Regions from separate parts of the Streptomyces sp. NPDC012769 genome, predicted to be linked through region 2. Evidence: riboswitches for the same ligand, from Rfam matches in the RefSeq annotation. Region 2 holds a riboswitch; the other holds the start of a gene.
The links. A riboswitch is a leader RNA that binds a small molecule or an ion and turns the genes downstream of it on or off. The one in region 2 is predicted to bind cyclic di-AMP.

Region 1 (11,137 bases), on a different contig from region 2:
GGGGCGGTGCGGATGGAGCGGACGAGGTCGGCGGCGTCCCGGTCGGTGGCGGGGACCAGTCGGTGGGACATGTCGCCGAGGAGCTCGGAGGCGGCTCCGGCGAGGCCGAAGGAGAGCACGGCGCCGACGGCGGGGTCGATGGCGGCGCGGACGACCGTGTCGACACCGCGGGGGACCATGGCCTGGACGACCGGCTGGAGCTCCTCCGGCTTTCCGAGGGTCTCGGTGAGCTCGGCGTAGGCCGTGCGCAGCTGTTCCTCGGTGGCGAGGTCGAGGCGTACGCCGCCGAGGTCGGGGCGATGGCGCAGGTGGGGGGCCGTGGTCTTGAGGGCGACGGGGAAGCCGAGGCGGGCGGCGGCCCGTACGGCGTCGTCGGGGGTGGGCGCGGGTAGCGTGGGCAGGACCTCGATCCCGTACCGCCCGAGGAGTGCGAGGGTGTCCTCGGTGCCGAGGGTGACGCCGCGCGCGTCGACGGCGGGCTCGCCGAGGATCCGCTCGATGAGGGCGGCGGCCCCGGTCTCGTCGATGTGCTCGAACTCCGGGACCCGGCCGGGGTCGGCGGCGGTCTGGCGGCGCCACTGGGCGTAGCGGACGGCCTCGGCGAGGGCGCGGACGGCCCGCTCGGCGGCGGGGTAGGCGGGGATGGGACCGCGGGCGGGTGGCTGCCCGGCGGCTTCCTCCGATGCGGCGGCCGCCGGCTCGGTGGCGGGGGCCGGGGCGGGGGCGACCGGGGTCGCGGGGCCCGCGGGGCGGGTGCGGGTGGCCGCGGACAGGGCCTCGGCGAGGGCGCCCATCTCGACGTGGACGACGACGACCGGCTTGGCGGGGCCGGGGGCGGCGGCGACCGCGGAGCGGAGGGCCGCGGCGAGGACCTCTCCGTCGCCGGACTCGGTGGCGCCGTTCTCGCCGACCCAGGGGATGGCGGTGACGACCACGGCGTCGCAGGCGTCGTCGGCGAGGGCGGCCGTGAGCGCGGCGCGGAAGTCGGCGGGGCCGGCTCCGGTGGTGAGGTCGAGGGGGCGCAGCGGGCGCAGGCCCTCGGTGAGGCAGGCGTCGTAGGTGAGCAGGCCGAGGGACTCTGAGTTGCCGAGGATGGCGACGCGGGGGCCCGCCGGCAGGGGCTGGTCGGCGAGGAGCAGACCCGCGTCGACGAGCTCGGTGACGGTGTCGACGCGGATGACTCCGGCCTGCCGCAGCAGGACGGAGACGGTGGCGTGCGGGATGCGGGTGACCGGGACGCGGTGGCCGGGCGGGGCGCTGCCGCTGTGCCGGGCGCCCTTGACCACCACGACGGGCTTGACGGCGGCCGTGCGGCGGGCGAGCCGGGTGAACTTGCGGGGGTTGCCGATCGACTCCAGGTAGAGGAGGACGACGTCGGTGGCGGGGTCGTCGTACCAGTGCTGGAGGAGGTCGTTTCCGGAGACGTCGGCGCGGTTGCCGGCCGAGAGGAAGGAGGAGAGACCGGCGCCGCGCCGGTGCAGGCCGGCGAGGAGCGCGATGCCGATGGCGCCGGACTGGGTGAAGAGCCCGATCCGCCCGGCGACCGGCATCTGGGGGGCGAGCGAGGCGTTCAGCCGGACGGACTCGGCCGTATTGATGATCCCGAAGGCGTTGGGCCCGATGATCCGCATGCCGTACGAGCGGGCCTGGCGGACCAGGGCGCGCTGGCGCTCGCGGCCCTCGGCGCCGCTCTCCGCGTATCCGGCGGAGAGCACGACGAGGCCGCGCACGCCGTGCTCGCCGCAGTCGGCGACGGCTTCGGGGACGCGCTCGGCGGGGACGGCGACGACGGCGAGGTCGACGGGCTCGCCGATGTCGGCGACGGAGCGGAAGGCGGGGACGCCCTCCAGTTCGTGCGGCCCCTCCCCCAGTGCGGCGTTCACCGCGTGGACGCGGCCGGTGTAGCCGGAGTCGAGGAGGTTGCGCAGCACGGTCCGGCCGACGCCGCCGGGGGCCCGGCCGGCGCCGATCACGGCGACGGAGCCGGGGGCGAGGAGGCGTTGCACGGAGCGGGCCTCGGCGCGCTGTTCGCGGGCGCGCTGGACGGCGAGGGAGCGGTCGGTGGGCTCCAGATCGAGGTGGAGGCGGACGGCGCCGTCCTCGAAGCTGCGCTTCTGGGTGTAGCCGGCGTCCGTGAAGACCTTGATCATCTTGTTGTTGGCGGGCAGCACCTCGGCGGCGAACCGGCGGATCCCGCGCTCCCGGGCGACGGCCGCGATGTGTTCGAGCAGGGCGGAGGCGACACCCCGCCCCTGGTGGGCGTCCTGGACGAGGAAGGCGACCTCGGCCTCGTCGGCGGGTGCGGAGGCGGGGCGCCCCTGGTCGTTGATGCGGTCGTAGCGCACGGTGGCGATGAACTCACCGCCCACGGTCGCGGCGAGTCCCACCCGGTCGACGAAGTCGTGATGGGTGAAGCGGTGGACGTCCTTGGCGGAGAGGCGCGGGTAGGGCGCGAAGAAGCGGTAGTACTTCGACTCGTCCGAGACCTGCTCGTAGAAGCTGACCAGTCGCTCGGCGTCGTCGACGGTGATGGGCCTGATGCGCGCGGTGCCGCCGTCGCGGAGCACCACGTCCGCTTCCCAGTGGTCGGGATACGCGTGCTCCGGCTGTGGCGACTGTTCCGACGCGCTCTGCATGGGGCAAGACTACGGCCGGGGTCCGACAGTGGCACCGGTCGTGACCGTGGCAGCGGTCGCGCCGCAGGTGCGCTCCGGGCAAGGTGGGGAAGGCCGAAGGGCCGCCCCCGCCGGGGCCGAAGGTCGGTACGAGCATGTCGTCACCCGTGAGAGACTGGTCTAGACAACCGCTGAAAGTTGAAGGGCAACCACCATGGCTGAGCGCCGCGTCAACGTCGGCTGGGCCGAGGGCCTGCACGCCCGCCCCGCCTCCATCTTCGTCCGTGCCGCCACGGCCGCCGGCGTCCCCGTGACGATCGCCAAGGCCGACGGCAACCCGGTCAACGCCGCCTCCATGCTCGCGGTGCTCGGCCTGGGTGCCCAGGGCGGCGAGGAGATCGTGCTCGCTTCGGACGCCGACGGCGCCGAGGCCGCGCTCGACCGCCTGGCGAAGCTGGTCGCCGAGGGTCTCGAGGAGCTCCCCGAGACCGTCTGACCCGTCTCCTCCCCGACGACGGATCGACAAGAAGCCGTAGCCGCCGGAATTCCGGTGGGTACGGCTTCTTTTTTCGAGGAATTCAGGACTGCCGGAATTCGGGCAGCCCGAAGGACGCCCCGGAATTCCCACCTCTTTGTATACGGTGCCCGTGTTAATTCGGCCGGCCCACGATGTTGACGACATGTTGCGAAACCCTCACACGCGCCCGCTCCGGTCGTTTCAGCCGGTGCAGCGGCAGCGTGTGCTCCACGTGCAGCGCGGTCAGGGCCCGGGCCCGCTCGGCGTCCCCGCGCGCCACGGCGTCGACGATCGCCCCGTGCTCGGCCCACGCCTCCACGGGCCGGTCGGCCGGCTCGACCGCGTACATCCAGGCGATCTTGTGCCGCAGCTGGGTGAGCAGCGCCGTGAGCGGCGGGCTCCCGGAGGCCTGCGCCAGGGTCTCGTGGAACCAGCCGCCCAGCGAGGCCAGATCCTCGCCCCGGCCGCGCCTGGCCCGCTCCTGCCCCAGCCTGACCAGGCCGCGCAACACCTTGAGGTGGGCGTCGGTGCGCCGCTGCGCGGCGCGGGCGGCACCGAGCGGTTCGAGCAGCGACCGCATCTCCAGCAGATCGGCCGCCTCCTGCTCGGTGGGCTCGGCGACATGGGCGCCGGCGTGGCGGCGGGTGACCACGAAGCCTTCGGACTCCAGGGTGCGCAGGGCCTCGCGGACCGGGACGCGGGAGACGCCGTAGCGGCGGGCGAGCTGTTCCTCCGTCAGCCGGGCACCGCGCTCGAACACCCCGGAGACGATGTCGTCCCGGATCGCCGTGCATACCGAGTGCGCGGGAATGCGCATGTCCGACCTCCCCTTTGATCCGCGCGAAACCCCATCGAGCGGCGCTTGTTCCGGCGACTCTATTGCAGGACGCCGGAATTTCCGATGCCGCCCCGGAATTCGGGGACGAAAAAGGCCCCGGCTCTCAGGAGCCGGGGCCTTTTCGGTCGTGTGAGCGGGTCCGTCGGATCAGACGTCGACGCCGCGGGCGCGGAGGTAGGAGATCGGGTTGATGTCCGAGCCGTACTCGGCGCTGGTGCGCGCCTCGAAGTGGAGGTGCGGGCCGGTGGAGTTGCCGGACGAGCCCGAGATGCCGATCTGCTCGCCGGGGGTGACCTTCTGGCCGACGTAGACGCTGATCGCGGAGAGGTGGCCGTACTGGGTGTACGTGCCGTCGTGCATCCGGATGACGATGTTGTTGCCGTACGCGCCGCCCCAGCCGGCCTCGACGACGGTGCCGGTGCCGACGGAGACGACCTTGCTGCCGTAGGAGGCGTGGAAGTCGATGCCGGAGTGGCTGCCGGAGGACCAGAGCGAGCCGCCGGTCTTGTAACCGGTGGACACGTACGTGCCGGCGACGGGGAGCTGGAAGGAGTTCAGGCGCTTGCGCTCGGCCTCACGGGCCGCGCGCTCCTTGGCGGCGCGGATCTCCTTGGCGCGGGCCTCGGCCTTGCGCTTCGCCTCGGCGGCGGCCTTGGCGCGGGCGGCGGCCTCGTAGGCCTCCTTCTCCTGCGCGGCGGCCTGGGCGTCGACCCGCTCGGAGAGGGACTCCTCGGTGATCACCTGAGTGAGGCCGGTGTCCTCGGGAGAGGGCTCCTCCGTGTCGGCGGCGAGCGCCGGGGAGGCGAGGGTGCCGATGACGCCGGTGGTGGCGAGGGTCGCCACGCCGACGAGGCCGGCGTTGCGGCGCGCCATTCGGCTCGGACCACGATGCTTCCCGGTGGCACGGGTGAACGCCATGTAGTGGCTGATCCTTTCCTTCCCTCTCGCCTACCGGGTTAGCTGACGGGTTCGGAGCAGGAAGGTCTCCTACGGGCCCCTCCGCGCGGAGCGAAGGCGTCCGATTCACCCCAGGGACTGCGTGCGGGTCCCCGGCTCCCCAGGCTCGCGCCTTGCGGGGACTCGGCGATGACTGTCCGTTGCCGCGGATGCGGCGTGGTGCAACGGCCGGACAGCCGGGTCGACGCTAGGCCGATCTTCGGGCAATCGCCAAACAGACGCGCTCGTTTGTAAGACATGCCACAGGGCATTCAGGCATGATCGACGACAATACGGACATACGAGAGGACCCCGACGAAGCAGGTCGTCGGGGTCCTCCGCCGTCCGTGACGGCAACTCAATCAGCCGGTGACGACGGTCACTTCACCGATGCCGAGTGCCCGCACCGGCTCCGCGATCTTCGACGCGTCGCCGACGAGCACGGTCACGAGCCGGTCCACCGGGAAGGCGTTGACCACGGCCGCGGTCGCCTCCACCGTGCCCGTCTCGGCAAGCCGCGCGTACAACTGCGCCTGGTAGTCGTCCGGGAGGTGCTGCTCGACCTGGTCGGCGAGCGTTCCCGCGACGGAGGCGGCCGTCTCGTACTTGAGCGGGGCGACGCCCACCAGGTTCTGCACCGCCACGTCCCGCTCGGCGTCGGTCAGCCCCTCGGCGGCCAGCGTGCGCAGCACCTTCCACAGGTCCTCGAGCGCCGGGCCGGTGTTCGGGGTGTCGACCGAGCCGCTGATGGCGAGCATCGAGGCGCCGTTGCCCTTGCCGTCGGAGCGCAGCACCTGGCCGAAGGCCCGCACGCCGTAGGTGTATCCCTTCTCCTCGCGCAGGACGCGGTCCAGGCGGGAGGTGAGGGTGCCGCCGAGGCAGTACGTGCCGAGCACCTGCGCCGGCCAGACCCGGTCGTGGCGGTCGGCGCCGACGCGGCCGATGAGCAGCTGCGTCTGGACGGCGCCGGGGCGGTCCACGACGACGACCCGGCCGGTGTCGTCGGCCGTGATGGGCGGCATGGGGCGGGGCTCGGCCGGAGCGCCCGTCCAGGCGCCGAGGGACTCGTCCAGCACCTTGTCCAGGTCGACACCGGTGAGGTCGCCGACGACCACGGCGGTGGCCGCGGCCGGCCGGACGTGGGCGTCGAAGAAGGCGCGGACGGCGGCCGCGTCGATCGCGCCGACGGTCTCCTCGGTGCCCTGGCGCGGCCGGGACATCCGGGCGGCGGCCGGGAACAGCTCCTTGGAGAGCTGCTTGGCGGCCCGGCGGGCCGGGTTGGCCGTCTCGTGCGGGATCTCGTCGAGCCGGTTGCGCACCAGGCGCTCGATCTCGGTCTCGGCGAAGGCGGGGGCGATCAGGGCCTCGGAGAGCAGGCCGAGCGCCTTGGGCAGCCGGGAGACCGGCACCTCCAGGGAGACCCGCACGCCGGGGTGGTCGGCGTGGGCGTCGAGGGTGGCGCCGCAGCGCTCCAGCTCAGCGGCGAACTCCTCGGCGCTGTGCTGGTCGGTGCCCTCGGAGAGGGCGCGCGCCATGATGGTGGCGACGCCGTCCAGGCCCTCGGGCTCGGCGTCCAGCGGGGCGTCGAGGAAGATCTCGACGGCCACCACCTGCTGGCCGGGACGGTGGCAGCGCAGCACGGTCAGGCCGTTGTCGAGCGCGCCGCGCTCCGGGGCGGGGAACGCCCAGGGCTTGGCCTCGCCCGGCTGGGGCTGCGGGTGGAAGGTCATGCTCGTCAAAGACGCGGCAGCGTCGGTCACTGGTCCGCTCCCTCTTCCTCGTCGCTGTCGCTCTGTTCGCCGGCCACCGGCTCGTAGACCAGGACGGCGCGGTTGTCCGGACGCAGTCGGGCCTGGGCGACCTCGCGCACCTCCTCGGCGGTGACGTCGAGGACCCGGTTCACGGCCGTCAGGGCGAGCTGCGGGTCACCGAACAGCACCGCGTACCGGCACAGTTCGTCGGCGCGGCCGGCGACCGTGCCCAGCCGGTCCAGCCACTCGCGCTCCAACTGGGCCTGGGCGCGCTCCATCTCCTCGGGCGTCGGGCCCTCGGTCGCGAAGCGGGCGAGCTCCTCGTCGACGGCCGACTCGATCCGCGGCACCTCGACGCCGCCGGAGGTCTTGACGTCCAGCCAGCCGAGCGAGGGCGCGCCGGCAAGGCGCAGCAGGCCGAAGCCGGCGGCGACGGCCGTGCGGTCGCGGCGGACCAGGCGGTTGTGGAGACGGGAGGACTCGCCGCCTCCCAGGATGGTCAGGGCCAGGTCGGCGGCGTCGCACGCGCGCGTGCCGTCGTGCGGCAGCCGGTAGGCGGCCATCAGCGCACGGGCCGGGACCTCCTCCTCGACGACCTCGCGCAGCTGCTCGCCGATGACGTCGGGCAGCGAGCCGTCGCGCGGCTCGGGCTTGCCGTCGTGGCCGGGGATGGAGCCGAAGTACTTCTCCACCCAGGCGAGGGTCTGCTGCGGGTCGATGTCGCCGACGACCGAGAGCACCGCGTTGTTCGGCGCGTAATAGGTGCGGAAGAAGTTCCGGGCGTCTTCCAGGGTGGCGGCGTCCAGGTCGGCCATCGAGCCGATGGGGGTGTGGTGGTACGGGTGGCCCGCCGGGTACGCGAGGGCGGTCAGCCGCTCGAAGGCGGTGCCGTACGGCACGTTGTCGTAGCGCTGGCGGCGCTCGTTCTTGACGACGTCCCGCTGGTTCTCCATGGACTCGTCGTCCAGGGCCGCGAGCAGCGAGCCCATGCGGTCGGCCTCCAGCCAGAGCGCCAGCTCCAGCTGGTGGGCGGGCATGGTCTCGAAGTAGTTGGTGCGCTCGAAGCTCGTCGTGCCGTTGAGCGAGCCCCCCGCGCCCTGCACCAGCTCGAAGTGACCGTTTCCGTGGACCTGCTTCGAGCCCTGGAACATCAGGTGCTCGAAGAGGTGGGCGAGGCCGGTGCGGCCCTTCACCTCGTGACGCGAGCCGACGTCGTACCAGAGGCAGACCGCGGCGACCGGGGTCAGGTGGTCCTCGGAGAGCACCACGCGCAGGCCGTTGGCCAGCCGGTGCTCGGTCGCTGTCAGGCCGCCGGAGCCGGCCTCGGCCGTGGCCGTGTGACCCATGGGCATGTACGTCCCTTCGATCGCGATGTGAAAAAGTCCTGCCACTGTATGCAAGCGCGCCGACACCTGGCGAAGTTCCCGGCCGTCACGGATGTCCCTCTTCCGGGTCGCGGTCGGCGTTGTCGGTGGCACGGTCCACAATGGTCCGCGTCAGATCAACCATGTTGGTGAAGGAGCCGCAGCCGCGATGGCCCGCCGCAGCACGAAGACACCGCCGCCGGACGACGCGTTCGAGGAGCGAATCCTCGACATCGACGTCGTTGACGAGATGCAGGGCTCCTTCCTCGAGTACGCGTACTCGGTGATCTACTCCCGCGCGCTGCCCGACGCCCGCGACGGCATGAAGCCCGTGCAGCGGCGCATCGTCTTCCAGATGAACGAGATGGGCCTGCGGCCCGACCGCGGCTTCGTGAAGTGCGCCCGGGTCGTCGGCGAGGTCATGGGCAAGCTGCACCCGCACGGCGACGCGTCGATCTACGACGCGATGGTCCGCATGGCACAGCCCTTCTCCATGCGCGTGCCGCTCGTCGACGGCCACGGCAACTTCGGCTCGCTCGGCAACGACGACCCGCCGGCCGCCATGCGGTACACGGAATCGCGGATGGCCCCGGCCGCACTGCTCATGACGGAGTCCATCGACGAGGACACCGTCGACTTCGCGCCGAACTACGACGGCCAGGAGCGGGAACCGGTCGCGCTCCCCGCCGCGTATCCGAACCTGCTGGTCAACGGCGCGTCGGGAATCGCGGTCGGCATGGCGACCAACATGCCCCCGCACAACCTGGGCGAGGTCGTCGCGGCGGCCCGCCACCTGATCCGCCACCCGAACGCGGACCTGGAGGCGCTGATGCGCTTCGTGCCGGGTCCCGACCTGCCCACCGGTGGCCGGATCGTCGGCCTGTCCGGCATCAAGGACGCGTACGAGACGGGCCGCGGCACCTTCAAGATCCGCGCGACCGCCACCGTGGAGAACGTGACGGCGCGCCGCAAGGGCATCGTCGTCACCGAACTTCCCTTCACGGTCGGCCCCGAGAAGGTCATCTCCAAGATCAAGGACCTGGTCGGCTCCAAGAAGCTCCAGGGCATCGCGGACGTCAAGGACCTCACCGACCGCAACCACGGCCTGCGCCTGGTCATCGAGGTGAAGAACGGCTTCGTGCCCGAGGCGGTCCTGGAGCAGCTGTACAAGCTGACGCCGATGGAGGAGTCCTTCGGCATCAACAACGTGGCGCTGGTCGACGGACAGCCGCTGACGCTCGGCCTCAAGGAGCTCCTGGAGGTCTACCTCGACCACCGCTTCGACGTCGTCCGTCGTCGCTCCGAGTTCCGGCGCGGCAAGAAGCGCGACCGGCTCCACCTGGTGGAGGGCCTGCTCGTCGCGCTCCTCGACATCGACGAGGTCATCCGGCTGATCCGGCAGAGCGAGAACTCGGCGGAGGCCAAGGAGCGCCTGATCGAGCGCTTCTCGCTGAGCGAGATCCAGACGCAGTACATCCTGGACACCCCGCTTCGCCGGCTCACCAAGTTCGACCGGATCGAGCTGGAGAGCGAGCGCGACCGGCTCACCGGCGAGATCGACGAGCTGACCGGGATCCTGGAGTCCGACGCGGAGCTGCGCAAGCTGGTCTCGGCGGAGCTGGCGGCCGTCGCGAAGAAGTTCGCCACCGAGCGGCGCACGGTCCTGCTGGAGTCGGCGGGCGCCCCGGTGACGGCCGTCTCCCTCGAGGTCGCGGACGACCCTTGCCGGGTGCTGCTCTCCTCGACCGGACTGCTGGCCCGTACGGTGACCGAGCAGCTGCCGACGGTGCAGGACGGCAAGCGCGCCAAGCACGACGTGATCGTCTCGACGGTCCCGGCGACCCAGCGCGGTGACATCGGCGTGGTGACCTCGGCCGGCCGGCTGTTGCGGATCGCGGTCATCGACCTGCCGCAGCTGCCCGACACGGCGAGCGCGCCCACGCTGGCGGGCGGCGCGCCGCTGGCCGAGTTCGTGTCCCTGGAGGCGGACGAGACCGTGGTCTGCCTGACCACGCTCGAGGAGGCCTCGCCCGGCCTGGCGCTCGGCACGCTGCAGGGCGTGGTCAAGCGCGTGGTGCCGGACTATCCGGCGAACAAGGAGGAGCTGGAGGTCATCACCCTCAGGGAGGGCGACCGGATCGTCGGCGCGACGGAGCTGCGCACGGGCGAGGAGGACCTGGTCTTCATCACCTCCGACGCCCAGCTGCTGCGCTATCCGGCCTCCCAGGTGCGGCCGCAGGGCCGTCCCGCGGGCGGCATGGCCGGCATCAAGCTGACGGCGGGCGCCGAGGTGATCTCGTTCACCGCCGTGGACCCGGCGGCGGAGGCCGCCGTGTTCACGGTGGCCGGCTCCTCCGGCACGCTCACCGGAGCGGCCCCGACCTCCGCCAAGCTCACCCCCTTCGATCAGTACCCGCGCAAGGGCCGGGCCACCGGCGGAGTCCGCTGCCAGCGCTTCCTGAAGGGCGAGGACGTCCTGCTCCTGGCCTGGGCGGGAGCGACCCCCGCCCGCGCCGCCCAGAAGAACGGCACCCCGGTGGACCTCCCGGAGCTCGACCCGCGCCGCGACGGCTCGGGCACGCCGCTGGCGAAGCCGGTGGACGTGGTGGCGGGACCGATCGGCTAGCCGGCCCCCGGCTCGATACCGGGACGCCCCCCGGTCCGCGCGTCGGCGCGGGCCGGGGGGCGTTCTCGTATCGAATCCGGACCGCTCAGGAGTCGTACCGAATCCGGGATCGCTCAGGAGGAAGCAGCGTCCGGCTCGTCCTCGGTGCCGGGCACGTACCGCAGCACGCCCCACATGCTGTGCTCGTCGGGGACGTCCCCCGGGCCGTTCTGCTCGCAGGCGGCGAGTTCCTTGCGCAGGGCGGCGGCGTCGACCCCGGTGCCGATGAGCACCAGCTGGGTCAGCCGGGGCTCGTCCGCGGGCCAGGGCTCCGGGGAGAAGCGCAGGAAGCGGCCGACCGCGTGGACGCCGTAGCGGTTGGCCGGGTCGGCCGTGCCGAAGTCGACGAAGCCCTTGATCCGGTAGAGGCCCTCGGGGCGCGAGTCGAGGAAGGCCATCAGACGGCGCGGGTGCAGTGGGGTCGAGGCCGTGAGCGAGACGGTCTCGTAGG
Region 2 (11,137 bases):
CGCCCTCTCCGTTCCGGTACGTGAGATCCCCGCCGGGCCGCCTTGAACGCCCGGCAATCCCCGGCCGATCCCCCCGACCGCCGTGGATCGCCACTTCAGCGTGGTGATCATCTTCCCTAGATTGATCACCATGACGACGACAGCGAACCAGGTCAATCCCGTTCTCCGTACGCCCCCGGCCTCCCCGGCCGCCGCCGCGGCCTACTTCTCCGCGAGCCTCGCCTTCCACGCCGACGTGTCCGACGTCGCCTCCGCCCTCGCCGAGGCCCGCGCCACGGGCGGCGACCCCGGCTTCGTCGTGATCGACTCCCGCTCCACCGCGTCCTGGGACCAGGGCCACGTGCCGGGGGCCGTGCACCTGCCGACCGCGCTCATCCCCGAGCAGGCCGAGCAGCTCCTCGACAAGAGCGTCCCGGTCGTCACGTACTGCTGGGGCCCCGGCTGCAACGGCGCCACGCGCGCCGCGCTCGCCCTCGCCGAGCTGGGCTTCCAGGTGAAGGAGATGCTGGGCGGCTTCGAGTACTGGGTGCGCGAGGGCTTCGGTTACGAGACCTGGGAAGGCGCCGAGCAGAAGGACGCGGACCCGCTGACGGCGCCGGTCGACGCGGAGGACTGCGGCTGCTGACCGGCTGCCGGGGAAACCGATTTCGGTTTCGGGCGACCATGCCGTAAGGTCATATTCACCGACGCGGGGTGGAGCAGCTCGGTAGCTCGCTGGGCTCATAACCCAGAGGTCGCAGGTTCAAATCCTGTCCCCGCTACTCAGTAGCACGAAGGCCCGGATCGTTCTCACGATCCGGGCCTTCGTCGTGTGCGGACCACGTGACCCGATTTCCGGTTTGACCTTTACGTAACGTCAAGTTCTAGCGTGGTCGGCATGGAGTGGTCGATCCAGGAGATCGCCAGAAAGGCCGGCACCACCAGCCGCACCCTCCGCCACTACGGCGACCTGGGGCTGCTGGAGCCGAGCCGGATCGGCGCGAACGGTTACCGGTACTACGACCAGGCGGCACTCATGCGGCTGCAGCGGATCCTGCTGCTGCGCGAGCTCGGGCTCTCCCTGCCCGCCATCGCCGAGGTCCTCGAAGGCCAGCGGGACACCTCGGCCGCCCTGCGCACGCATCTGGCCCTCCTCGAGCGGGAGCGCGAGCGCATCGGGCGGCAGATCGAGGCCGTACGCACCACTCTCCACAAGACCGAGAGAGGAGAGGAACTGATGGCGGAGGAGATGTTCGACGGCTTCGACCACACGCGGTACGAGGCCGAGGTCACCGAGCGCTGGGGCCGCGAGGCGTACGAGCGGGGCGACCGCTGGTGGCGCTCGCTCGGCGACGCCGAGAAGAAGGCGTTCATGGACGAGCAGAACGGCATCGCCCGCGACTTCGCCGCGGCCGCCGCGAAGGGCCTCGCGCCCGACAGCGAGGAGGTGCAGGCGATCACCCGACGGCACCACGCGTGGCTGTCGACCACGACGACGCCGACGAAGGAGTACTTCATCGGTCTCGGCCGGATGTACGTGGACGACCCGCGGTTCACCCGGAACTACGACCGGTACGGGGAGGGCACCGCCGTCCTCGTCCGGGACGCGATGGCGGTCTTCGCCGAGCGGAACCTGTAGCTCCGGGCTCCCGGGCTCCGTGCGGAGTCCGAAGTGAACGGTGGCCGAAACCGCGCCGGCCCCTTTGCCGGGGGCTGAGCGCGGGGCCGGCCTCGGCCGCGCGGGGGTGATGGCGCTGCCGGCCCGGGGCGGCCGGCCGGCCGAGCCGCCGCCGGTACGCCAACCGGCCGAGGAGGAGTCGCCGAGCCGCTCCGCCTGACGGCACCCTGGACAGGGCGCGGGTCCGTCCGCGGCCGGGCACGTCCAGGCGGGAGAGCACAGGTGGCGCGAGCAGCGGCGCGGCGCGGGCGGGGCCCTTCGGGTGCCCGCCGCCCCGGTCCGTCCTCCGGTGCCGGCTCCGGTCCGTCCTCCGGTCCGGGCTCCGGCTCTTCCTCCGGCTCGGCCTCCGGGCCGTCCGCCGGTACGTCCTCGGGCCCCCCGGGTGCGGCCCGCGGCGCGTCCGCCCGGCCGCCGTACGGCCCGTACCGTGGCGCACGGCGTTTTCTGCGCGCGCTCCCTCCGCTGGTCATCATGGGCGGGGTCGTCTTCGACGCGTCGACCCCGGCCCAGTACACGGCGGCGCCGATGTTCTCGGCCGCGCCGCTGATCGCGGCCCCCTTCTTCTCCACGCTCACGACGCTGCTCACGGGCATCGCCGCCGTCCTCGCGAGCGTCGGTCTGCACGTCTACAACGGGACGGTGGCGCAGATCCCCACGCTGACGGAGACGCTGACGGTCGCCACGGTGTCGGCGCTGGCGGTGCTGATCAGCCGGGTGGTGCGGCGGAGCGGGGAGCGGCTGGCCTCGGCGCGGGTGATCGCGGAGACGGCGCAGAAGGCGGTGCTGCCCACGCCGGCCGAGCGGATCGGGGGGCTGCAGATCGCCGCCCGTTACGAGGCGGCGCAGGCGGACGCGTTCATCGGCGGCGACCTGTTCGCGGTGCAGGACACCCCGCACGGGGTGCGGCTGGTGGTCGGCGACGTGCGGGGGAAGGGCCTCGGCGCGGTCGAGGCGGTGGCCGTGGTGATCGGCGCCTTCCGCGAGGCGGCCGAGCAGGAGGCGACGCTGGAGGGGGTGGCGGCGCGGCTCGAGCGGGCGCTGGCCCGGGAGGGCACGCGGCGCGACGGGCTCGACGCGTTCGAGGGGTTCACCACCGCGGTGCTCGCGGAGATCCCGGGCGGCGATCGGGTGGTGCGGGTGGTCAACCGTGGCCATCCGGAGCCGCTGCTGCTGCGGGCGGACGGCGGTGTGGAGGTGCTGCGGCCGAGCGAGGCCGCGCTGCCGCTGGGGATGGGGGACCTGGCGGTGTGGCCGGACCGGGCCGAGGAGTCGCCGTACCCGCCGGGTGCGACGCTGCTGTTCTACACGGACGGTCTGTCGGAGGCGCGGGACGCGGAGGGGGTCTTCTACGACCCGCGGGAGCGGCTCTCGGGGCGGATCTTCCCGGGGCCCGAGGAGTTGCTGGACGCGTTGGTGGCGGACGTGCGGCGGCACTCGGGCGGGGGCACCACGGACGACATGGCGCTGCTCGCGGTGAGCCGTCCGGCGGCGGGGCAGCCGGAGCGGCGGCGGACCATGCCGGTGGTGCCGCCGGGCGGCGGACCCCGGGTGTGACGGGGCGTAGTGGCAGGGTGTCACTCCGATAACAATTGACGTAACGTCAGTTTGAGCGTTTGGTCCTGACACCCTTCTGAAGGGGGATCAACTCGGGCGTTTCCCTACCAATTCAGCTAATGATCAAGGGGAACGGCTTGGAATCGGGAGGTCACGTCTATTAACGTTCGATAACGCAGCGCGGTCGTCCCAGCCGTCGCAAGAGACGGCACCGTGCGCACGCGCCGAATCCCGTAAGGGAACCGGGGAACCACCACTTGGGGTGAATCGGGCCCCACCGCACCCATGCGGCACCGCCCGTAGGAGACCTTCCTGCTCCGAACCCGTCAGCTAACCCGGTAGGCGAGAAGGAAGGAAAGGAGAGCGCCTCCGTGGCCTCCAACACCCCTGCTCCGCAATCCCCCTTCGACTACTTCGACGCCTCCGGGGCGACGGGCGCCGCGGGCGCGGACGGGGAGGAGTGGAACCCCACCGAGGACTCCCTGCGGGACCGGGGCCGTTCCGGCGGACGCCACCGCGTCGTCAAGCAGCGGTCCAACTTCGCCCGCTCCTCCACCGTGCTGGGTGTCGGCGTCATCGCCGCGGTCGGCGCCGGCGGGCTGGCCACCGCGCAGGAGAGGCCGCCGGTCTCCATAGCGCTGCCGGACGTCGACCTGCCCGACGCCTCCGACTTGCCCGGCGTCGGCGCACTGATCGGCGCGGACGACAAGGGCTCCGAGGGCTCGGAGGGCTCCGACACGGTCGCGGCCGGGAACAACACCCAGCCGCTCACCGCGCTCACCTTCACCACCGCCGACGACGCCTCCGGCGCCGGGGCCTCCGCGACCGGCACGCGGACCGACGCCGGCGAGGCGCTGCGCGCCCGCATCCTCCAGCAGGCCGAGCAGCAGCAGGCCGCCGCGGACGCCGCCGAGAAGGCGGCCGCGGAGAAGGCCGCGGCCGAGAAGGCGGCGGCCGAGGCCGAGGCCAAGGCGGAGGCGGCGGAGCAGGCGGCCGCCGAGGCGAAGAAGAAGGCGGAGGAGGAGGCGGCGGCGAAGGCCGAGGCCGAGCGCCTGGCCAGGCTCGCGGCCTCCTACGCGATGCCCACCTCCTCGTACACGCTCACCTCGACCTACGGCGAGTCCGGCTCGATGTGGTCCTCCGGCTACCACACCGGCCTGGACTTCGCCGCCCCCACCGGCACCCCGGTCAAGGCCGTCCACGGCGGCACCGTGAAGTCGGCGGGCTGGTCCGGCTCGTACGGCTACCGGATCGTCCTGGAGCTCGCGGACGGCACGGAGATCTGGTACGCGCACCTGTCGTCGATGACGGTGAGCGCGGGCCAGTCGGTCGGCACCGGAGAGACCATCGGCCGCGTCGGCGCCACCGGCAACGTCACCGGCCCCCACCTCCACCTGGAGGTCCACACCCCGTCCGGCGACGGCATCGACCCGGCGGCCTGGCTCCGCTCCAAGGGCCTGACCGTCTGAGTCCGGCCGGAAACGGAATACGCCCGGCGGCGCGGGGGGTTGACCGACTCATGACCTCTCTTCGCCAGCTGGGCACTTCAGACCTGCACGTCTTCCCGCTCGCCCTCGGAGGCAACGTCTTCGGCTGGAGCGCCGACGAGGCGCAGTCCTTCGCCGTCCTCGACGCCTATGCCGCCGCCGGCGGCAACTTCGTCGACACCGCCGACGTCTACTCCGCCTGGGCCGAGGGGAACGAGGGCGGCGAGTCGGAGACCGTCATCGGCCGCTGGACGGCCTCCCGCGGCAACCGCTCCGACGTCCTCGTCGCCACCAAGGTCGGCGCCCACCCGCAGTACAAGGGCCTGAGCGCCACGACCATCAAGGCCGCCGCCGAGGAGTCGCTGCGCCGCCTCGGCACCGACTACATCGACCTCTACTACACGCACTTCGACGACGAGTCCGTGCCCGTCGAGGAGATCGTCACCGCCCTCGACCAGTTGGTGAAGGACGGCAAGGTCCGCGCCGTCGCCGCCTCCAACATCTCCCCCGAGCGGCTGCGCGCCTCCCTCGACTTCGCCGCGGCCGAGGGCCTCACCCGCTATGTGGCCCTCCAGCCGCAGTACAACCTGGTCTCGCGTGACACCTACGAGGGCGCGCTGATGGAGACCGCCGAGCAGGCCGGGCTCGCCGCCGTGCCGTACTTCGGACTGGCCTCCGGCTTCCTCACCGGCAAGTACCGGCCGGGCGGCACCGTCAGCAGCGTCCGCGCCGGCAGTGCGGCCAAGCACCTGGAGAGCGAGCGCGGTCCGAAGGTCCTCGCCGCCCTCGACGCGGTCGCCGAGGCCCATGACGCCGAGGTCGCCAGCGTCGCCCTGGCCTGGCTGGCCTCCCGCCCGACCGTCGTCGCCCCGATCGCCTCGGCCCGCACCGTCGAGCAGCTCCCGGCGCTCGTCGCCTCCGCCGACCTGCGGCTGACGGACGCGGAGCTCGCCACCCTGACGGAGGCGTCGCAGGTCCGCTGACCCGACCGCCCGAGCCCGCGGCCGGCCGCGCGGCGGGCCCGCCGGTGGGGGGCCGTCAGCTCCGGTACGGGTTGTAGCCGCCGTAGTCCAGATACTGCGGCGGCACCCACACCCGGCCGGTCACCCGGGCCGCGTGGGTCAGCGCGGGGGAGGCGATCCGGCGGCGCTGCCACAGGTGGTGCAGCAGCTCCTGCTCGCGGGCCGTGAAGTCCGGCGCCGCCTGGCCGCGACGGGCCCGGTGGCGCAGGAACGCCAGGGTCGTCGCGAACGCCTCGTACTCACCGACGGCCTGCGCGCCCGGCTTGCCGAAGCTGCGGGCGGCGAAGCCCCGGGCCAGGGCCCGGGCCCGCATCGAGGACAGCGCCAGCGGTTCGTCATGGGCGAGCCAGCCGGCCGTCGCGTACGCCGGGAGCTCCCCGGATATCGTGCGCAGCTCCTTCTGCCGGCTCCATATCGCGAGCCAGGTCAGCAGCGCGAACACCGGCACCATGAACATCCCGTAGACCAGGACGAAGGCCAGCGGGTGGAAGGTCGCCGAGCCGTTCCACAGGGCGTGCATGCCCATGGCGAGGAGCAGACCGCCCAGCGGCAGCAGCACCAGCCGGGTGCGGCGGGCCCGGGCGGTGACCGGGAGCAGGGCGGCGAAGCCGAAGCCGAGGCCGGTGAGCGACGTGAACAGCGGGTGCGCGAACGGGGACATGATGATCCGGACGAAGAACGTCCCCACCGTCACCGAGCCGAGCCCGGCGGCGCCGAACTCCTGGTCCTCGCCGAAGGCGTTGCCCAGATAGAGGATGTTCTCGGTGAAGGCGAAGCCGGTGGCGGTGAAGCCCGCGTAGACCAAACCGTCGACCGGGCCGGTGAAGTCCCGGCGGCGGAAGAGGAAGAGCAGCAGCACGGCGGCGCCCTTGGCGATCTCCTCCACGACGGGGGCGACGGCGGTCGCCCCCAGCGTGTCGGCCGAGCCGGGGTCGGCGGTGGCGCTGCTGATCCACTCCACGGCGAAGGAGTTGGCGAGGATCGCGACCAGGGTGGAGGCGAACGCGCCCCAGGCGAGCGCGAAGAGGAGATTCTTCCAGGGAGCCGGCTCGACCCGGTCCAGCCAGCGGAACGCGGCCATGAGCAGCGGCACCGGCAGCACCGCGAGGCCGAGGCCGACGAGGAAGCCCTCGGTGCCGGTCTGCTCCCGCACCAGCGCGAGGATCGCCAGCGCGCACAGCGCGAGCACGGCGATCAGCGCGACGGCCCGCAGCACCCGGCTGCGCCAGAACGCCTTGCGCGGCTTGTAACGCCACTTGGCACGCTCCGGGACGGCCGCGAAGTCCGGCTGGTCGCTCTCGAGCTCGGGCACGGGAGCGGGCGCGGGCACGGCCGGTTGGGCGTGCGAGTGGGCGGGGACGGGCTCGGCGGCAGGACCGGCGATGGGGTTCGACGACACACGACGACCCTAACGAGCGCCACCGACAGCGGCGAGGGAGTTCCCGCCTCCTGTGGAAAACCCGGTCGGGGCGCCTGAGGCTGCCCGTGGCTGTCTGTGGAAAACCTGTCTACCGGCGGCGGAAGAGCAGGTCGTGGACGACGTGCCCCTTGTCGAGCCCCTGCCCCTCGAAGCGGGTCAGCGGCCGGTACCCGGGCCGCGGGGCGTAGCCGCCGTCGCCCTGGGTGTTCTCGAAGTCGGGGTGCGCGGTGAGCACTTCCAGCATCTGCTCCGCGTACGGCTCCCAGTCCGTGGCGCAGTGCAGCAGCCCGCCGCGCTTGAGCCGGGGCGCGAGCAGGGTGAGGAAGTCCGGCTGGATGAGCCGGCGCTTGTGGTGGCGCTTCTTGGGCCAGGGGTCCGGGAAGTAGACCCGGCAGCCGGCGAGGGACTCCGGCGGGAGCATCTCGCGCAGCAGGATGATCGCGTCACCGTTGGCGACCCGGACGTTGGTCAGGCCGTTGCGGTCCGCGAGGCCGAGCAGGTTGCCCTGGCCGGGGGTGTGCACGTCCACGGCGAGGATGCCGGTGCCGGGGTCGGCGGCCGCCATCTGCGCGGTGGCCTCGCCCATCCCGAAGCCGATCTCCAGGACGACCGGCAGCCCCCCGAACATCTCGTCCAGGTCGAGCACCCGGCTGCCGTCGATGTCGAGTCCCCAGTCGGGCCAGCGCTTCAGCATGGCCTCGGCCTGTCCCGCGGTGACGCGGCTGCGGCGGGGCTGGAAGCTGCGGATCCGCCGCTCGAAGTGCGACCCCGCCGGATCGGGCGAGGGCCCCTCCCCGGGTGCGAACATGCGGCTGCCGCGACGCGCGACGGGCTGCTCGGCGGGGGCGGGGCGCGGGGGGTTCACAGGCTGCTCAGACACAATGCCCCGATTCTACGGGGCCCGGCCGAGCCCCGCCGGGCCCGCCGCCCGGGGCGCCCCCGGGGCCGGACCCGCCGTCCCCTACAGCAGCGCCAGTGCCCGGCCCGCGACCTCGCGGCCGATCGGCAGGGAGGCCGTCGCGGCCGGCGAGGGCGCGTTGAGGACATGGACCGTGCGTGCCGACTCGCGGATCAGGAAGTCGTCCACCAGCGTGCCGTCCTTCAGCACCGCCTGCGCCCGCACCCCTGGGGTCGCCCGTCGCAGGTCGCGCTCCTCGACGAGCGGCAGCATGCGCCGTACGGCCTCGGTGAAGGCGCGCTTGGAGAGCGAGCGGTGCAGCTCGCCCGCCCCGTAGCGCCAGTGCGCGCGGGCTATCGCCCAGCTGCCGGGCCAGGCGAGGGTGCCCGCGAGCTCGCGCGGGCGGACGACCGACCAGCCGTAGCCCTCCCGGGCGAGCGCCGGGACCGCGTTCGGTCCGACGTGGACACCGCCGTCGATGCCGCGGGTCAGATGGACGCCGAGGAAGGGGAACGCCGGATCGGGCACCGGATAGACCAGGCCCCGCACCAGCGAAGGGTCCGCCAGTTCGTAGTACTCACCCCGGAAGGGGACGATCCGCATCTGCGGGTCGTCGCCCGCGAGCCGCGCCACCCGGTCGCAGTGCAGTCCGGCGCAGTTCACCAGGACCCGTCCCCGCACCACGCGGCCCGCCGCCGTGCGCACCGCCACGCCCCAGGGCCGCCGGTCGATGACGGTGACCTCCGAGCCGTACAGGATGCGGGCGCCCGATGCCTCGGCCAGCTTGGCCGCCACCGCCCCGTAGTCGACGATGCCCGTCGTGCCCACGTGGATCGCGGCCAGGCCCCGCACCCGCGGCTCGTACTCGCTGATCTGCGCCGGGCCGAGCTCGCGCACCGGGATCCCGTTCTCCCGGCCGCGCTGCACGAGCGCGTGCAGCCGGGGCAGCTCCTCGCGCCCGGTGGCGACGATCAGCTTGCCCGTGACCTCGTGGGGGATCCCGTACTCCGCGCAGAACTTGACCATCTCGGCCGCGCCCTCGACCGCGAAGCGGGCCTTGAGCGAGCCCGGCCGGTAGTAGATCCCGCTGTGGATCACGCCGCTGTTCCGCCCGGTCTGGTGGCGCGCCGGCGCGTGCTCCTTCTCCAGGACCGTGACGCGGGTGCCCGGCGCGGCGCGCGTGATCGCGTACGCCGTCGACAGGCCGACGATCCCGCCGCCGATCACGAGCACGTCACAGTCATAGCGGTCCGAATCGGACACCAGCGCCACCTCCCACCCCTGATAGTGCACTGGCCCACTGACAACCCGGCTAAACCGCCCGCAGCGTGGGACACGTGTCACGTCACGCGGGCGCCACGAGGAGCGGGCGGGCCCGCTCCCGCAGCTCCATGACCCGCGGCTCGTCCCCGTACGGTTCGAGCCGGTGCAGCAGGTCGCGGACGTACTCGGTGGTGCGGGCCGACGAGATCCGCCCGGCCACCTCCACCGCGCGCGTGCCGGCGGCGCAGGCCGCGTCCAGATTGCCCGACTCCAGCTCGGCCACCGCCGAGACCACCAGTCGGAGCCCGTGCGAGCGCACGTACTCCTCGGTGGGCCGGGACAGCGCCTGCTCGGTGAAGCGGCGCACCTGGCGGGGCGCCTTCAGGTCGCGGTAGCACTCGGCGGCGTCGGCGCAGAAGCGGTCGTACGAGTAGAAGCCGAGCCAGGACGGGTCGGCGTCGCCGTCGCGGGAGCGCTCCAGCCAGCCCTCGGCGGCCTTGAGCGCGGCGGCGGCCGCCGCCCCGTCGCTCGCCTTGGCGTGCGCCCGGGCCTCGACGAGCCGGAAGAAGGACATGGTGCGGGCGGTCGCCAGGCCCCGGTTGCGTTCGAGGGCGGCCTGGGCGAGGTCGACGCCCTCGTCGGCGAAGCCCCGGTAGGTCGCCTGGAGGGACATGGAGGCGAGGACGTAGCCGCCGAGCGGCACGTCGGCGGCCGCGCGGGCGAGCCGCAGCGCCTGGATGTAGTAGCGCTGGGCGGCCTCCTGCTGACCGGTGTCGAAGGCCATCCAGCCGGCCAGCCGGGTCAGCTCGGCCGTCGCGCCGAACAGGGCGCGGCCGACCTCGTCCGAGTAGGAGCCGAGCAGCAGCGGCGCGGCGTCGACCCGTAAGCACTCGGGAACCATGGAGGAGCGCCAGTCGCCGCCGCCGTACTTGGAGTCCCAGCGGCGGGCGTCCTCGGCGGCCTCGCGGAGCTTGGCGACATCGCTGTGCCCCACGCGCACGTGCTCGGCGTTCTCGCCCGCGGCGAGCGCGCCGAGCCCGCCCACCCCACCGGTCCCGCCGACGGCGCTGTCCGCACCCCCGGCACCCGGGGCGGCCGCGCCGGGGGCGGGCCCCGCCGCCGGACGCGGGGCCCGGCGCTCGACCGACGGGTCGGCGGGGGTGATCAGCCAGCGGGAGGCGGGCGTCGCGTAGGCGCTCACGGAGAAGGAGCCGGCGAGCGACTGCCATATGCCGCCGCCGCCCCGCCGACCGGCGAGATCCAGCCGGTACAGCTCGGTGGCCGAGCGGACCGCCTCACCGACGTCGCGGGGAAAGGCCAGACCCACCTCGGGGGCGGGGTCGGCGTCGGCGAGACCGATCTCGTGCAGCGGCACGGGCCGGCCGAGCTTCTGGCCGATGGCAGCGGCGATCAGGTGCGGGGCGGCACCCTGCGGCACCATGCCCTTGGACACCCATCGGGCCACCGACGTCTTGTCGTAGCGAAGCGTCAGGCCCCGCTGCGCACCGAGGTCGTTGACGCGCCGGGCGAGCCCGGCATTGCTGATTCCCGCGAGGGCGAGAACCGTGCCGAGCTTTTCGTTCGGCCCGCGTTGCTCCCTGGACATGACGCCACCCCTCGACACGACACCCAGACGGCCGCCACGACGCCGGGCATAGGCGTGCGGCATTCGTAAGCACAGCGTAGTTCGCCGGATCCCGACCGTTAAGGGGCGGTGTTCCGTATGGCGAGATTGTTGTGGGATGGGATGAGCGCCGGATCCGCGGCCGTCCGCCGTGCTCCGTGCGTGTGGCCGTGCGCCCGCCCATGCGCTCTCGCCGGGGCCGTGGGGGAGCG

Region 1: another riboswitch for cyclic di-AMP. It lies ahead of ACFY7C_RS08400 (M23 family metallopeptidase); the one in region 2 lies ahead of ACFY7C_RS25195 (M23 family metallopeptidase).

The regions. Positions count from the first base shown of each region.
Region 1 covers NZ_JBIBCP010000001.1:1,883,478-1,894,614, forward strand. The annotation lists gene ACFY7C_RS08385 (GNAT family N-acetyltransferase) at 1-2,636, opposite strand, end outside; gene ACFY7C_RS08390 (HPr family phosphocarrier protein) at 2,830-3,111, shown strand; gene ACFY7C_RS08395 (GntR family transcriptional regulator) at 3,266-3,949, opposite strand; gene ACFY7C_RS08400 (M23 family metallopeptidase) at 4,118-4,888, opposite strand; cyclic di-AMP (ydaO/yuaA leader) riboswitch at 4,901-5,066, opposite strand; gene ACFY7C_RS08405 (M16 family metallopeptidase) at 5,269-6,636, opposite strand; gene ACFY7C_RS08410 (M16 family metallopeptidase) at 6,663-8,009, opposite strand; gene ACFY7C_RS08415 (DNA topoisomerase (ATP-hydrolyzing) subunit A) at 8,191-10,647, shown strand; gene ACFY7C_RS08420 (CobW family GTP-binding protein) at 10,761-11,137, opposite strand, start outside.
Region 2 covers NZ_JBIBCP010000005.1:15,087-26,223, reverse strand. The annotation lists gene ACFY7C_RS25215 (rhodanese-like domain-containing protein) at 131-625, shown strand; tRNA gene ACFY7C_RS25210 (tRNA-Met) at 688-761, shown strand; gene ACFY7C_RS25205 (MerR family transcriptional regulator) at 878-1,618, shown strand; gene ACFY7C_RS25200 (PP2C family protein-serine/threonine phosphatase) at 2,129-3,211, shown strand; cyclic di-AMP (ydaO/yuaA leader) riboswitch at 3,424-3,571, shown strand; gene ACFY7C_RS25195 (M23 family metallopeptidase) at 3,583-4,680, shown strand; gene ACFY7C_RS25190 (aldo/keto reductase) at 4,731-5,681, shown strand; gene ACFY7C_RS25185 (PrsW family intramembrane metalloprotease) at 5,737-7,050, opposite strand; gene trmB (tRNA (guanosine(46)-N7)-methyltransferase TrmB) at 7,229-7,948, opposite strand; gene lhgO (L-2-hydroxyglutarate oxidase) at 8,102-9,301, opposite strand; gene ACFY7C_RS25170 (MFS transporter) at 9,384-10,907, opposite strand.